Regions from separate parts of the Cobetia sp. BL01 genome, predicted to be linked through region 1. Evidence: predicted binding sites of a transcription regulator. Region 1 holds the regulator's gene; each other region holds the start of a gene.
What was found. The regulator PhoB, encoded in region 1, activates phosphate uptake and scavenging genes when phosphate is short. The targets are predictions, from matches to a motif close to TGTCATANNNNTGTCANA.
Positions count from the first base shown of each region.

Region 2: ACZYGA_RS13320 (bifunctional 2',3'-cyclic-nucleotide 2'-phosphodiesterase/3'-nucleotidase) is a predicted target of PhoB. The motif match lies at 1,555-1,572, and genes of this name have one in related genera.
Region 3: ACZYGA_RS12860 (putative 2-aminoethylphosphonate ABC transporter substrate-binding protein) is a predicted target of PhoB. The motif match lies at 3,526-3,543, and genes of this name have one in related genera.

Region 1 covers NZ_JBVBEE010000005.1:86,476-91,787, forward strand. The annotation lists gene ACZYGA_RS11005 (NAD(P)/FAD-dependent oxidoreductase) at 1-498, opposite strand, end outside; gene ACZYGA_RS11010 (chorismate--pyruvate lyase family protein) at 650-1,297, shown strand; gene ubiA (4-hydroxybenzoate octaprenyltransferase) at 1,328-2,209, shown strand; gene phoB (phosphate regulon transcriptional regulator PhoB) at 2,437-3,126, shown strand; gene phoR (phosphate regulon sensor histidine kinase PhoR) at 3,134-4,429, shown strand; gene cysZ (sulfate transporter CysZ) at 4,535-5,263, opposite strand.
Region 2 covers NZ_JBVBEE010000007.1:143,211-148,522, forward strand. The annotation lists gene ACZYGA_RS13310 (helix-turn-helix domain-containing protein) at 1-131, opposite strand, end outside; gene ACZYGA_RS13315 (MFS transporter) at 288-1,517, shown strand; gene ACZYGA_RS13320 (bifunctional 2',3'-cyclic-nucleotide 2'-phosphodiesterase/3'-nucleotidase) at 1,658-3,622, shown strand; gene ACZYGA_RS13325 (hypothetical protein) at 3,788-4,093, opposite strand; gene ACZYGA_RS13330 (alpha/beta fold hydrolase) at 4,271-5,113, shown strand; gene ACZYGA_RS13335 (GNAT family N-acetyltransferase) at 5,207-5,312, opposite strand, start outside.
Region 3 covers NZ_JBVBEE010000007.1:44,698-50,009, forward strand. The annotation lists gene ACZYGA_RS12840 (sodium:solute symporter family protein) at 1-446, opposite strand, end outside; partial or broken gene ACZYGA_RS12845 (PAAR domain-containing protein) at 1,238-1,489, shown strand; gene ACZYGA_RS12850 (putative quinol monooxygenase) at 1,786-2,418, shown strand; gene ACZYGA_RS12855 (UTRA domain-containing protein) at 2,754-3,467, shown strand; gene ACZYGA_RS12860 (putative 2-aminoethylphosphonate ABC transporter substrate-binding protein) at 3,613-4,608, shown strand; gene ACZYGA_RS12865 (putative 2-aminoethylphosphonate ABC transporter ATP-binding protein) at 4,707-5,312, shown strand, end outside.

The DNA of each region.
Region 1 (5,312 bases):
TTCACACCCCACCAGACCGGCACCGACGATCACGACACGGCCACTCTCCCCCGCCTCACGCGCTGCCGTCAGCGTGGCGCTGAAGGCGGCATAGTCATCGAGATCATTGATGCTCATCACGCGCGAGCCGACCGAGTCATCGATGGGGAAGGGTCGCCGCGGCGCGGCACCGAGTGCCAGCACCAGCTCGTCATAGGCCAGGCATTCCTCGCCCAGCCAGACCTGTCGCGCGTGGGTATCGATGCTCGTCACTCGCTGATGGGTGCGCAGCTCGGCGTCCAGTTCATCCACCAGGGCCACGGAGGTCTGCCGTGCCAATGCCCGGGCGCTCATGCCCTTGGCAAAGGCGGTGGACAGCAGAGGCTTGGCGTAATCGTGGCCACTGTCCTGACTGACCAGGATCAGTCGACTGTCCTTGTCACGCGAACGCAGGGCACGCGCCAGGCCAATGCCGGCCATGCCGGTGCCGATGATGACAAGGGTACGAGGGTCGCGCATGGCGCCATCTCCTGAGATCGATCCGAGAGGAAAAGAGGGTAGTCGGGCCCCAGCATACCAGCCTGCCACTGGCGCGGGCATGCTCACGCTGCAGGCCTTGCGGTTCGGGCGTGCTAGACTCGCCACTTGTCATCCTGACAGGGAATTCATCGTGGTCTGTCACTCCCACTCGGCAGCGTTTGCCGGCAAGATCGCCATCCGGGCCATGTCTCGCTCGGAACTCAGCACTCCCTGCGCTCACCAGAGAGCGATGGACTCGGCGGTCCGCCGCCACTGGCAGCCCGCCGCGAGCCTGCAAGGCGTCATGCCGGCCGGCTGGTGGCCATGGCTGTCCTCCAGCGACTCGCTGACCCAGCGTCTCGATCACGCCATGCGCATGCTCGATGGTCAGGGGCTGCGCGTGCGCCTGCTGCTGCAGGACACCGGCCCTGCCCGGCGTGATGAGGCGCGGATGCTGGGTATCGCGCCACGACGCCATGTCTGGCGGCGCGAAGTGGCCCTGTGTCATGGCGATGAGCCCTGGGTGATCGCGCGCTCGCTGGCGGCGCTGGACCTGGCCCATGGCCACCGTCTTTCGACGCTCGGAGAAGGCTCGCTGGGCCATTGGCTGTTCCGCCAGCCCGACCTGACCCGCAGCGCCATCGATGTCAGCCGGGCGCCACTGAGGCTTGCCAGCACGCAGCCGCTGGCACGCACCGCCAGCCTGTGGATGCGCCGCTCGATGTTCTCGCACGGTCGCTTCCGGGTACTGGTCCAGGAAGGTTTCACCCCTCGGTTCCAGCACGCTCTGGAACTCTGATTCCCCACTGCCGTTCGATCAGGAGTCTTGATGTCAGCGTCATCCGCTTCCCGCCCGTCCAAACTGGCCGATTACCTCGCCCTGACTCGTCTGGACCGCCCCATCGGCACCTGGCTGCTGATGTGGCCGACCCTCTGGGCCCTGTGGCTGGCGGCCGATGGGCTACCGGACCGCGATACGCTGCTGATCTTCGTGGCTGGTGTCTATCTGATGCGTGCCGCCGGCTGCGTGATCAACGACTACGCGGATCGCCACTGGGACAAGCATGTCGAACGCACCCGCGATCGCCCGCTGACCTCAGGACGCATCACGGAGCGCGAGGCGCTGACCCTGTTCGGTGTGCTGGTCGCGGCCGCCTTCGTGCTGGTGTGCTTCACCAACCTGACCACGGTGCTGCTGTCGATCGTCGCCGTGCTGCTGGCGGCCAGCTATCCGTTCATGAAGCGCTTCCATCATCTGCCGCAGGTGGTGCTGGGTGCCGCCTTCGGCTGGGCGATTCCGATGGCCTTCGCGGCGACGCTTGAGGAGGTGCCGACCTATGGCTGGTGGCTGTTCGCGGCCAATCTGATGTGGACGGTGGCCTACGACACCGCCTATGCGATGGTCGATCGCAATGACGACCTCAAGGTCGGCATCAAGTCCACCGCCGTGCTGTTCGGCCGCGCCGACACGCTGATGATCGGTCTGCTGCAGCTGGGCATGCTGGCGGTGTTGATCGGCATCGGCCTGCACCTGGCACTGGGCATCTTCTACTGGCTGGGGCTGGCCGCGGCGGCCGTGACCTTCGTCTGGCAGCAGCGCCTGATTCGCGAGCGGGAGCGTGGCCCCTGCTTCCAGGCATTTCTCAACAACCACTGGTCCGGCCTGCTGATCTTCGCGGGCATCGCGCTGGCGACCTGGCCAGCTGCCTGACCCCTCTTTCCGGCCAATGGGCCCGAGTCCTCATCCGATCTGCCAGCGATCTTCCTCATGCGGCGAGGCGTGGCATTCACGCCTTGAGAGAGTTGAGGGACTCGCTGGCAAGCCGGGCGGCAAGCTGCCAAGCTGGCGATTGTCATCTCACTGTCATATAAGCAGGTTGTAATCGTCATCGACTTGTCATTCTGGCGCGTGCGCCGACTGCTGCATGGGATCTAGCGATGAGCTCCAAGACCGTACTGATTGTCGACGACGAATCCTCGATACGCGAGATGATCGCCGTCGCCCTGGAAATGGCGGATTACCGCGTGCTGGAGGCCGACAATGCCCAGGACGCCCACGCCATCGTCGTCGATGAAAAGCCCGATCTGCTGTTGCTGGACTGGATGATGCCCGGCACCAGCGGGCTGGAACTGGCGCGCCGCCTCAAGCGTGACGAGACCACCGCGGAGCTGCCGATCATCCTGCTCACCGCCAAGGGCGAGGAAGACAACAAGATCCAGGGGCTCGAGGCCGGGGCGGACGATTACATCACCAAGCCCTTCTCGCCACGCGAGCTGGTGGCACGCCTCAAGGCCGTGCTGCGCCGCACCACGCCCAAGGGCGTCGAGGAGTCGGTGGAAGTCGAGGGTCTGATGCTCGACCCCGCCAGCCACCGCGTGACCGCACACGGCAACTCCCTGGAGGTCGGCCCCACCGAATACCGCCTGCTGCAGTTCTTCATGACCCATCAGGAGCGCGCCTACACCCGCAGCCAGCTGCTGGATCAGGTCTGGGGCGGCAATGTCTATGTCGAGGAACGTACCGTGGACGTGCACATTCGTCGTCTGCGCAAGGCGCTGGGCGAGGGGCATCAGCACTTGATCCAGACCGTCCGCGGTACCGGTTATCGCTTCAGCGCCCAGGCCTGAGACGCGGATGCGCTACTGGACGAACGAGCTATGGCGGCTGGGCTATCTGGCGGGCGGCTTCGGGCTGGTCGGCGGACTGCTCGGCCTGCTGGGCTGGGGCCTGGCGCTGGGGCTGGCGCTGTACCTGTTCGTCCATCTCAAGCACCTCAAGAGCCTCTACACCTGGCTGATCACCAACCCCCATGAAGAGCCGCCGCCCGGCGATGGCGTCTGGGGGGATCTGCTCGATCGTCTGTATCGCTACCAGAAGGGTCAGCGTCAGGCGCAGGAGCGACTGCGCAGTATCCTCAACCGCATCCAGGAATCCTCGGAAGCGATGCGCGATGGCCTGGTGATGCTCGACAATCACGGCGACATGGAGTGGTGGAACAGCGCTGCCGAGCAGTTGATCGGCCTCAAGGCCAGTCACGACCGCGGCCAGCACGTCACCAACTATCTGCGTGACCCCGTGTTCATCGATTACTTCAATCGGCTGGCCTATCGTGAGCCGCTGACCCTGCAATCGCCGCTCTCCGACAACCTGACCCTGCAGATCTCCATCACCCTGTTCGGTGACAACGAGCGCCTGGTGATGGTGCGCGATGTCACCCGTCTCTACCGTCTCGAGGAAATGCGCCGCGATTTCGTGGCCAATGTCTCCCATGAGCTGCGCACGCCGCTGACGGTACTGGCCGGCTACCTCGAGACCTATTCCGACTATGCCGATGACCTGCCCCCGCGCTGGCAGCGTGGCCTGGGACAGATGCAGAGTCAGACCGACCGCATGCAGCACCTCGTCGAGGATCTGCTGACCCTGTCGCGCCTGGAGACCGACGAGCTGTCGGGCGAAGGACGTCGCATCGACATGGCACAGCTGCTGACACGTATCCGGGAAGATGCCGAAGGCCTCTCGAAGGAGCGGCATGTCATCACGGTGGAGGTCGAGCCCGGACTGGCCCTGATGGGTGAGGAGCAGGAGCTGAGAAGCGCGATCTCGAATCTGGTCTTCAATGCGGTGCGTTACACGCCGGAAGACTGCCACATCACGCTGCGCTGCCAGAGCACCAGCGAGGGCGTGATGGTCGAGGTGGAGGATGACGGTGACGGCATTGATCCCGTGCATCTACCGCGCCTGACGGAGCGCTTCTATCGCATCGACAAGGGACGCAGCACCGCCACTGGTGGCACCGGGCTGGGGCTGGCCATCGTCAAGCATGTGCTGATCCGCCATCAGGGCCGCCTGGAGATCGACAGCCTGCCCGGCGAGGGCGCACGCTTCCGTTGTCATTTCCCGGTGGAACGCCGCTGCGCGACGACTGCCTGACGGTTGCAGCCCCACTGACACGAACGCCCCGCCGCGCCCTCTGCATGAGGTCACGGCGGGGCGTCGTGGTATCTGCGTTCGTCAACGCTCGCGATAAAGCCTGGCTCAGCGGCGCGGGGCAGGCAGCTGTCGGTAGTGGCTCTGCCACATCAGGACGGCACCCGCCACGGCCCCGGGAATGAACAGCAGGTTGGCCAAGGGCACCAGCGTCAGCACGAACACGGCACCACCGAAGGTCAGTGACGGCCACCAGCGCGCCTTGAGACGCTGCTTCATGTCACCGAAGCTGACCTGATGGTTGTCCATCGGATAGTCCAGATACTGGATCGCCATGCTCCAGGCCGAGAACAGCCCCCACAGCAGCGGTGAGAGCAGATTCAGGCCCGGAATGAAGCCGAGAATGAACAGCGCGATCATGCGGGGAATGAAGTAACCCAGTTTGGCCATCTCGCGCCCCAGCGAGTCGATCCCGATCTTCACCAGGCCACGCTCATCTTCGATCAGGGTGCCATCCAGACGATGCTCGACCTTCTCGGCCAGAATGCCGTAGAACGGCGCCGCGATCAGATTGGTCACCAGGCTGAAGGTGAAGAACACCGCCAGCAACAGACTCAGCACCAGCACCGGCCAGATCAACCAGCTCAGCCATTCCAGCCAGCTGGGCACCTTGAGCATCCAGTAATCGATCCAGCCCTCGAACTGGCTGAACAACAGCCACAGCGTGGCACTGTAGAGCACCAGGTTGATCGCCAGTGGTACGAACACGAAACGGCGTAGCCCGGGGGTATAGACCATGCGGGTCCCGCGGACCAGCGCCGATACGGCATCAATCATGCGACGTCCTCGTCATCTCGTGAAAGGCGGCTGCCCTCGGGCGGCCGGA
Region 2 (5,312 bases), on a different contig from region 1:
GGGTCATGTTCGCAGACGCTGCTGGAGAAGGGCACGGAGGAGTGACCGCTGGCGACTCCCGACGATGAGGTTGCGTCTCGCGTGGCAAGGGAAATCGGCGTCGCGGAGGTCCTAGAGGAGGTGGCTGGCATGTCGGCTCGCAGATTGTCCGATTTCAGGTATCTGATGTCATGATGGCTCAATTCTGCAGCGATATTGGCGATTACGCTATCGTTAATCTGCGCGGGAATTCACCTCTGATGTGTCGTCCCGCTATCTGTCCGTTCCAAGTTCGCTGCGAGCGTCTCATGACTGAACTCTGCCACTCTTCTCCTGTTCGGCGATTGAGCCATCCTGCCGTGTTGATCGCCGGCATCCTGATGATTGCCATGAATCTGCGTGCGCCCTTTACCAGTATCGCACCGTTGCTTGAGCGGCTGCAGGCGGCGCTGGGCTTCAATGCCACGGCGGCAGGGTTGCTGATGATTCTGCCGCTGTTGGCGTTCGTCGTGGTGTCCCCCTGGGTACCCCGTCTCGCACGTCATGTGGGGCTTGAGCGCAGTGTCTTCCTTGCCTTGCTGGCGATCGCCGCCGGCATCGTGCTGCGGGTGCAGGGCAACACGCTGGCGCTCTATGTGGGGATCGCCTTGATCGGGGCGGGCATCGCGGTGGGCAATGTGCTGTTGCCCAGTCTGGTCAAACGCAGCTTTCCCCGACACATCGCGCTGCTGACCTCCTGCTATGTGCTGACCATGGGCATCATGGCCGCCATCGCCTCGGCGGTGATGGTGCCGCTGGCGCAGGACAGTCCGGATGGCTGGCAATTCGCGATGCTCATCGTGGTCATCCTGCCATTGATGACGATGGTGATGTGGTGGCCACAGTTGTCACATCGCTCCCTGCCGGCGGCGAAGGAAGTCGAGAAGGGTGCCGCGGGTCCGGTGCGTCAGGCAGCCGTGTGGCGCTCGCCACTGGCCTGGCAGGTGACGCTGTTCATGGGGATCAATTCGCTGCTGTTCTATACCGTCAACAGCTGGCTGCCGAGCATGCTGGCGGACAACGGCTTTTCCCCGGAAAAGGCGGGATCGTTGCATGGCCTGCTGCAGTTGGCCTCAGCCTTGCCGGGGCTGATTCTGGTGCCTCTGATGCCGCGCCTGAAGGATCAACGCCTGATCGCCTTCGCGACGCCCTGCATGTCGCTGGCAGGGTTCATCGGGCTGTGGCTGATGCCGGGGTGGGCGCTGGTGTGGGTGCTGTTGCTGGGCGCGGGCTCCGGTGCCAGCTTCATTCTCGCCCTGTCGTTCATGGGGCTCAGAGCGCGCGATGCCATGCAATCGGCGTCGCTGTCGAGCATGGCGCAGACCCTGGGCTATCTGCTCGCGGCCATGGGGCCGCCGTTGATCGGGGCGCTCTACGATCGGCAGGGTGACTGGCAGCTGGCATTGATGGTGTGTGCCTCCCTCAGTGTGCTGATGGCGGGGATCGGCTGGCTGGCGGGCAGGGACCGCCAGTTGCCTGAGGCGTCGGCATCTGAATAATGGAGCGTTGCCCTGAAGGGCTACAGGAACATCCCCCCATGACAAGGAAGTGAGAGATGGCGAATGCATCATCCGGAAGGAAAGGTCAGCCGGCCTCTGGTACCAAAGAGGCTGCGGGGAACACTCGGCGTCCGTGTGCAATGCGTCGCCTGCGGGCAGCCATCCTCGGTCTGGCCAGCATTGGGGGTATCGTGATGATCGCTCAGCCAGCCAATGCCGCGACGCTGTCACTGCGCGTGATCGAGACCACCGACATCCACGCCAACGTGATGGATTACGACTATTACAAGGATCGTCCCAGCGTGCGCATCGGCCTGGTGCGGGCGGCGAGCCTGATCCAGCAGGCGCGTTCCGAGGTGGTCAACAGCGTGCTGCTGGACAACGGAGATCTCATTCAGGGCAGCCCGATGGGCGATTACATGGCGGCGGAAGGTCTCGAGGAGGGTGATGTCTTCCCGGCCTACAAGGTCATGAATCAGCTGGATTACGATGTCGGCAACATCGGCAATCATGAGTTCAATTACGGGCTCGAGTATCTCGAACGGGCGCTTTCCGGCGCGCAGTTCCCCTATGTGAACGCCAATCTGCTGGACGCCACGACCGGCGAGCCGTACTTCACGCCTTATCAGATCACCCCCCATGCCTTCACCGACAGTGAGGGCAACGCTCAGACAGTGAAGGTCGGCTATATCGGCTTTGCGCCGCCGCAGGTGATGACCTGGGATCGCAAGCACCTCAAGGGCCGCCTGACGGCCGAGGACATCACCGAGAGCGCCAGGCGCTGGGTACCCGAGATGCGCCGGGCGGGCGCGGATGTGGTGATCGCCATCCCACACTCCGGCATCTCGACTGACCCTTACCGGGTGATGGCCGAGAATTCGGTGTATTACCTTTCGCAGGTGGAAGGCATCGATGGCATCGCCTTCGGGCATGCCCATGCGGTCTTCCCCAGCGAGGAATTTGCTGAGGTGCCGGGGGCCGATATCGCCAAGGGCACCCTCAATGGGGTGCCGGCGATGATGCCGGGGCATTGGGGCAGCCATGTGGGCGTGATGGATCTCGAACTGAGCAATGACTCGGGCCAGTGGCGGGTGGTAAGTGGCCAGACAGAGGCACGCCCGATTCAGGTGGGTGGCGAGGCGCAGGTGGGGGAAGATGCCGAACTGGCGGCGTTGGTCGAGCATGAGCACGGCGCCACGCGGGAGTACGTCAACCGCAGCATCGGTCGCGCCAGTGCGGCGATGAAGAGCTATCTGGCGCTGGTGCAGGACGACCCGACGATCCAGATCGTCAATCGTGCCCAGGCTGATTACGTCAAACGCTTCGTCGAAGGCGACCCGGACCTGGAAGGTTTGCCGATTCTCTCGGCAGCCGCGCCGTTCAAGGTCGGTGGCCGTCACAATGACCCGACCCAGTTCACCGAGATGGAGGCCGGCGAGCTGAGCTTCCGCAATGCCGCCGACCTCTATCTCTATCCGAATACGCTGGTGGCGCTCAAGGTTACCGGCAAGGAAGTGCGGGAATGGCTAGAGTGCAGTGCCGGGCAGTTCCATCGCATTGACCCGAATCTCGCCACGCCCCAGCCCCTGATCAACTGGGAAGGTTTCCGCAGCTACAACTTCGATGTGATCGACGGCGTCGAGTATCAGGTGGATGTCACGCAGCCGGCGCGTTATGACGGCAATTGCGCGCTGATCGACTCCGATACCCACCGTATCCAGGGGCTTGCCTACGAGGGCGAGCCGGTCAAGGACGACGATGTCTTCCTGCTCGCGACCAACAACTATCGCGCCTACGGCGAGGACTTCCCCGGCACCGGAGAGTCGCATGTCGCCTTCGCGTCACCGGACGAGAATCGCAGCATTCTGGCCCAGTACATCTCGCGACAGACGCAGCAGCAGGGCGCGGTGGACCCTGCGGCGGATCACAACTGGCGTCTGGCCGCGATCGACACGGACACCCCGCTGGACATTCGCTTCACCACCGCCCCCGGCGAGGATGCGCAGCAGTTCATCGATGCCCAGGCGGTCTATCCGATGACGCTGGTAGATCAGGACGAGATGGGCTTTGCCCGCTATCGCGTCGGGCTGGACCGGATGCGATAGCCGAGGCAGCTCATTGTTGAGCACGTAGTTATTGGCCTGGATTCAGGTGGGAAAAAACGCCAGTCAGCGATTGCTGACTGGCGTTTTTTGTCGCCAGGCGCTACCCGCCATCTGTTTTACTATCCGCTTTCACTTCAATACTCTCGAGCGCAGTCTCACTGCGGATCACCGCCAAGGCGCGTGCAAGGCGATGCTCAGCAGCACACGTTTGCCGCGCTCGATGCGGCTGACGCTGTGTTCGTGAAGGTCGGGGCGGAAGAACACCACGCGGTCCGTGAGGCAAAAAATGCTGCCATCGGTCTCGAAGACACCGCCCTGGCGGGGTTTCTTGAGCACGATATTGAGCTTGTAGTAGCTGCCGCTACCCATCGGGTCGTTATGGCGCATCACGCTGTGGCCCTCGGGGTAGGTCACCAGATTGATGGTCAGGCGGCGAAGATCGAGCAGACTACGGTTGATGACACGGGCCATTGGGCTTTCCCTTTGAAGATTGCGGCTATTGAAACGTATTTTGAGTGATTGATCAAAAAAGAGGTTGAGTGATTGCTCAAGAATACGTACGGTGGCTCCACATTCACGGCGCACAAGGCTCGGCAATCGAGATCGCCGAGGCCGTGATTGAGAATCGAGCAAGCAAGGAGGTCAGCAATGAGCCACGACAATGTGACAATGGAAGCCCTGGAAACCCGTTATGCGATGATCGAAGGTCACCGCATTGCCTACAAGGAAATGGGGGAAGGTCAGCCGCTGTTGTTGATTCACGGCATTCCGACCAACAAGCTGATGTGGCGCGATGTGATGCCGGAATTGGCCAGACATTACCGGGTCATCGCACCGGACATGCTCAACTATGGCGAGTCGGACATGCCGGTGGGTGCTGATGTTTCCATCAATGCCCAGACACGCATCTTCATCAAGCTGATGGATGCGCTGGGTGTGGCGAGTGCGGATGTCGTCTCGCATGATATCGGTGGGGGTATCGGTCAGCTGATGGCGGTCAACCACCCCGAGCGCGTTCGTCGCCAGGTGCTGATCGACAGCGTGTGCTTCGATTCCTGGCCGATTCCGGAGTTCAAGCAGCTGCTGGAGCCGGGCGTCGAGGAAGCGACCAGCGTCGAGGAATTCATCAGCACCATGCGCGGCTTCATGCCCAGTGGTGTGCATGATCCGGCGGTGGCGACCGAAGAGATGGTCGAGCGCTACGTGTCCCAGTGGAACAGCGAGCAAGGCAAGGCAGCCTTCTTCCGCAACATGCGTCGTCTCAACAAGGAGTACACCCAGGCCATCGCCGGTGAGCTCAAGAATATCGAGATCAAGACTCTGGTGCTGTGGGGCGACAAGGACAACTTCCAGAAGCCGGATTACGCCCCGATGCTCACAGATGCCATCCCGGGTGCCGAGCTGATCTGGGTGAAGGACGCCGGTCACTGGGTCACTGACGAGAAGCCCGAAGAAACCGTGCGCTATATCCTGGATTTCCTGGCGCGCTGAGAGATGGCCAGCCCCGATGCCCAAGCGGGGTGACGGGCGCCATCCCAGAGAGCAAACAAAACCGCCCGGTCATGAGACCGGGCGGTTTTTTTGTCATTGCAGAGACGCTGCCGAGCTTTCTGCCATGGCGTCATGGCGAAGAGGGGGCGAAGACATCTCACTGGTTGTCATGGCCCTGGCCCCCGTCTTGACCTTGCGC
Region 3 (5,312 bases), on a different contig from region 1:
GCGGCGGTGAAGTTGACCATCAGGCTGATCACGCTACCCAGCAGGTTGGAGAGCGCCAGAATCAGCTGACTGGAGGAGCCGTGGCGCGCATGGATCAGCTCGCCCAGTGTATGCGCATTGGGCGCCAGCTTGCGGAAGCGGCGACCGAAGGGGTAGATGAACAGAATCATCAGTGCACCCCACAGGCCATAGTGGATCGGCCCTGAGACACCATAGGTATAGCCGGAGGTGGCGGCGGCATAGAAGGAGGCCGCCCAGATCCAGGTAGCCGTCATGCTTGCCGCGCCCATGCCGAAGCCAACGCGATGGTTGGAGACCATGAAGGCATCGGCATCTTCATTTTTCTTGCGGATCCCCAGCGTCATCAGGTAGGTGCCGCCATAGAAGGCAAGCAGCAGCAGTACGACAGTCAGGGTAGAGAATTGATATAGCGATTCGTTGTTCAAGAACTGGCCCTCGGTAGGGAAACAGGGCGCTACGCAACGCAGTCGCCTAAGGGCAAACGGTTGTCGATAGCGACGAGTAAGGAGGGGAAGGTTCTTAGCCGTGGACGTAGTTCTGCGTCATTTGCTCAAGCAAATGGCATCCAGCGCAGCACGTGGGCCGCGTCATCAATAATCGGCAATCTCGGTCAATGAAGACGGAGTTGGTGGCACTTCCCGGTCAGGCGGGAACTTGGGGGAGGGCGGCGTGGCATGCATCTGCCTTCATCGGAATAATGATATCGCATACGCGTCCTTGTTATCGGTCAAGCCTTGCAAGGGCGCTGATGCGAGTTGTTGGTCAGCCCCAAGCTTGGCAAAACGGTGTTTTTATTTTTTCTCGTTATCAAATTCGTTGGCAACGATAAATTATGCGCATGTCAATGTCCACACCCTGGCGGGGAAAGCTTGCCTCTCATTCACCTCAACGATGATTGGACGAGCGGGTGCGACGATGTTCAGTTGCGTGACACGTGCCAGAGCAGCATGAAAGACATGACGTATTATATAAATAATATTACTCGGCATGAGTTGTGTTTATTTGCCGAGTGTTCTGAATGGTGCCAGAAAGTGAAATAAATCGTTGTCATTACGTCATGCGTATTTCTTGTCCAATGCTTGAGGAAAAGACTCCCTCAATGGCCCAAGCAACGGCTGACTCGGCGTGGAAGAGGACGTTGACACATGGGAGAGCGAGTCTTCAAAGCGGCCCAGCTGTAGGGTCTCGGATGCTCAGTTCCGGCGATGGCGTTATAGTGCCAGGTGATAGCACCACACATGGCGGCAAGGTGGTGTATGCCCAGTCCAACTATCTGTTGGAGGGCAAGCCGGTGGCAGTGGTGGGGGTCATGGTAAGGTGTCCCAAGGATGGCCATAGCATCTGCAGCATCATCTAGGGGCATCCCACCATCAGCTTGAATGGCAAGCCGGTAGCGTTTCACGGCTGTCACACGTCATGTGGGGCGGCGCTGATCTCTGCCGCGAGTGGCAAGCAGGGCCTGGGATGAGGACGTGAGCTGGTCGATGAGTTGTCTGTATTCGTTGATCCTGTAGCCCTGCCTGCGGGATCTTTCGTTCTGAATCTGCGTGAGGCCGCAGTCTCTTGTTTCAAGCGGCGCATTGCAGAGGAAGGGGCTGTATTCACGTTCAAGGTTTCATTGAAAGTCTTTCTCTGCGCCGCGGGTTTTTCAGCCAGGCAGCGAGAGATAGTGTCAGTCACTTCCCGAGACAGACCTGCTGCCACGTGACGTAACAGCTCTTGCCGTTGGGCCTATGACAACCACTGACTATAAGGGGCATCTCCATGCTCACCTTGATCGTGAAATTTGACGTCAAGCCCGAACAACTCGCTACCTTCAAGCAGGCCTTGGCTGACAACAAGCTGGGCTCAGCGGCTGAACCGGAGATGCTGGAAATGCGTTTCTTCGCGGCCAAGGATTCTCCCACCACCATCTTCGCCTACGAGCGCTGGGCAAGCGCCGAAGCTCATCAGGCACATGTGAATCAGCCATACGCGCAAGCCCTGCTGAAACTGGCTGACACGGCGTTGGCATCGCCATTCGAGGTGATGCCCTTGAACGATACTGACCCGGCGCCATTGCATGAGGCGAACCCCAGGCACGTGCAGCCGGAAGATGAGGTATTCAGTATCTTCTTCATCTTCAAGATCAAGGAAGAATATCGCGCTCGATTGCTGCAGCAATTCACCACGCATGTGGCGAAGACGCGCAGTGAGGAGCCGGGCAATCTCGTGTTTGATCTGTATACCATCGACGGGCAGGACGACACGCTGGTGATATACGAGCATTGGCGCACGGAGTCAGACCTGTGGGACATTCACTTCCAGCAGCCCTATGCCATCGAGACAGGCAAGCTCTTGGAGCAGGCCATGGTCGGGGACATGCAGCAGTACCTGAATATCGTCAGCGAGTTCTGAGTTCTCCCGCCGGTCATTCGTTTCCTGTTTACCCATGCGATGCGCAGTCTTTAGAGGCTGCGCATTGTGCGTTCACCCCCTCCTTGAACATCAGCGTGTCATCCCACCGCCATCCACGCCTGTGAGCTCAACCAGGCGGCTGTCATGAAACCCTGCAGCGCCAGCGGTACGTAAGCTGGCAGGCCAGTGCGAGTCACGCGAATGTGATAGTTTCTGGAGCGTCCAGCCGTTTGGCGGCGCAGAGTCCCGGGCATTTTCTTCGCCGGCGGGGCAAGCGGCGCCGTGTTATTACCCGGTAGTGGCAACCCCTTCATCTTTGGTCAGGACCCCTCGTCATGAGTGATGCGTATTACCTCCACCTTACCGATCGCCTGCGCGAACAGCTGAAGGACCCTGATGCCTTTGAAGATAGGCGATTGCCCTCGGAACGCGTGCTGGCCGAGCGCTTCGATACCACGCGCGTGACGTTGCGTCAGGCGTTGGGGCAGCTGGAGGGAGAAGGGCGCATTCATCGCAGCAATCGGCGTGGGTGGTTCGTGTCGCCGCCGCGGCTGGATTACGACCCCACGCGTGACTCCGGCTTCAATGACTATGTGACGGCGCAGGGGCGGCGGCCACGGACGGAAGTGCTGCTGACCGATGTTCAGGCCTATCCACCGGCTGCGCAAGCGCTGGGCCTGGCGGCCCAGACACCGCTCTATCATATTCGCCGCCGGCGTTTCGTGGATGAGCGCGCCGTGCTCAGCGAGTCGATGTGGGTGGTGCCGGAGCGTGCCCCGGGACTGCTCGAGGAGGGCCAGTTCGGGGTGTCACTGTGGGCGGAGCTGCGCGGGCGCTATGGCCTGACGCTGGCCCACCGTGAGCTGCGCTTCTACTCCGAGTCGCTGGGGGAGCAGGCCGCCCGGGAGCTGGGGGTCGCCATGGGTAGTTCCGGTCTGACCGTACGTCGCGCTACCTTCGATGAGCAGCATCGTCCCATCGGCTATGACGAAGAGCGCTGGCTGCACAATGCGCTGTGCATCACCGTCACGCTCAAGAACAAGCCCTGAACCCGCGCTGCAGGGACACTATATGAGGTAACACTGTTTCACTGGGCCTTCAACTGACTGTCACGGGGGTGTCATTCGGCCCGCCCATACTCTTGGTATATACCAGATGGCGAGAGCCATTCATTCCAAGCGTTGGAGAGTCCCGATGTCCTTCTTGACCCGTTCCTTGCTGGCCAGTGCCGTTGGTCTAGTCGTTTCCCTCAATGCCCAGGCGGCCACCGAGCTCACCGTCTATACCGCGGTGGAGTCCGATGATCTGCAGAAATATGCCGAGCGCTTCCAGCAGGCGCATCCGGATATCGACATCAAATGGGTACGCGACTCCACGGGCGTGATCACCGCACGATTGCTGGCCGAGAAGGACAACCCGCAGGCGGATGTGGTGTGGGGCCTGGCCGCGACCAGCCTGCTGGTGCTCGAGAAGGAAGGCATGCTGTCGCGTTATGCCCCCAAGGGAGTCGAGGCGCTGGATACCAAGTTCGTCGACCCCGCCTACCGTGATGGCCAGGACCCGTCCTGGGTCGGAATGGACGCCTGGGTCGCCTCGCTCTGCTACAACACCGTCGAAGGTGAGCGACTGGGAGTGCCCAAGCCGACGTCTTGGGAAGACCTCACGCGTCCCGAGTTCAAGGGCCACGTGATCATGCCCAACCCGAGTTCTTCCGGTACCGGCTATCTGGATGTCGCCAGCTGGTTGCAGCTGTGGGGTGACGAGGGCGGCTGGGAGTACATGGACCGCCTGCACGACAATATCGCCCGCTACACCCACTCAGGCTCCGCGCCCTGCAACCTGGCCGGTTCCGGCGAGGCCGTGGTCGGTGTGTCCTTCGCCTTCCGAGGCGCGCGCCTCAAGGCACAGGGCGCACCGGTGGACCTGGTCTTCCCCGAGGAAGGGCTGGGCTGGGACATGGAAGCCGCGGCGATCATGAAGGGCACCGACAAGCGTGAGGCGGCGCAGACACTGATGGATTGGGCAGTGTCCAAGCCGGCCAATGAACTCTACAACGAAGGCTATGCGGTCGTGGCCTATCCGGGGGTGGCCAAGCCGATCGAGCATTATCCGGCCAATATCACTGAGATGATGATCGAGACTGACGTTGCCAAGGCGGCCAACCAGCGGGATGCAGTGCTCGCCGAATAGCAGCGCCGTTACGACGGCAAGTCCGACAGTCAGTAAGTCACGCCCAGCCACCTTCGTCATTGCCCCGGCGCCTTGCGCCGGGGCCGGGAGTTTCTCGCATGTCTCTTGTGACCGCACCCCCGCGTCATCACGCCTCGCGTCAAGCGCTGCCAGCGACTGCCGGCGCCTCGCCTCGCGCGGCCTCCGGCCCTGCAGCCCGGGCACCTGCGGGTGACGCAGCGCCTCAGGCACCCATCTCGCGTTCTGCGTCGTCAGATAGCATCCACCTCAAGATCAGCGGCCTCACCAAGCGCTATGGCCAGTTCACGGCCCTGAGCGAGATCGACCTCGCGATCCGCGAAGGCGAGTTCGTGTGCTTCCTCGGCCCCTCCGGCTGTGGCAAGACCACCTTGCTGCGCGCCATCGCCGGGCTTGCGCCGCAGAGCGAAGGCACCATCCACCAGCGCGGCCAGGACATCTCGCGGCTGCCGCCGCAGGCGCGCGACTTCGGCATCGTCTTCCAGTCCTATGCGCTGTTCCCCAATCTCACGGTGTTCGACAACGTGGCCTATGGGCTACGCAATCGGCGCGATGCGCGTGACGCGATGCGCCGGCGCGTGACGGAGCTGCTCACCCTAGTGGACCTGGCCGGCAGTGAAGGCAAGTATCCGGCGGCCCTGTCCGGGGGCCAGCAGCAACGCGTGGCACTGGCGCGGGCACTGGCG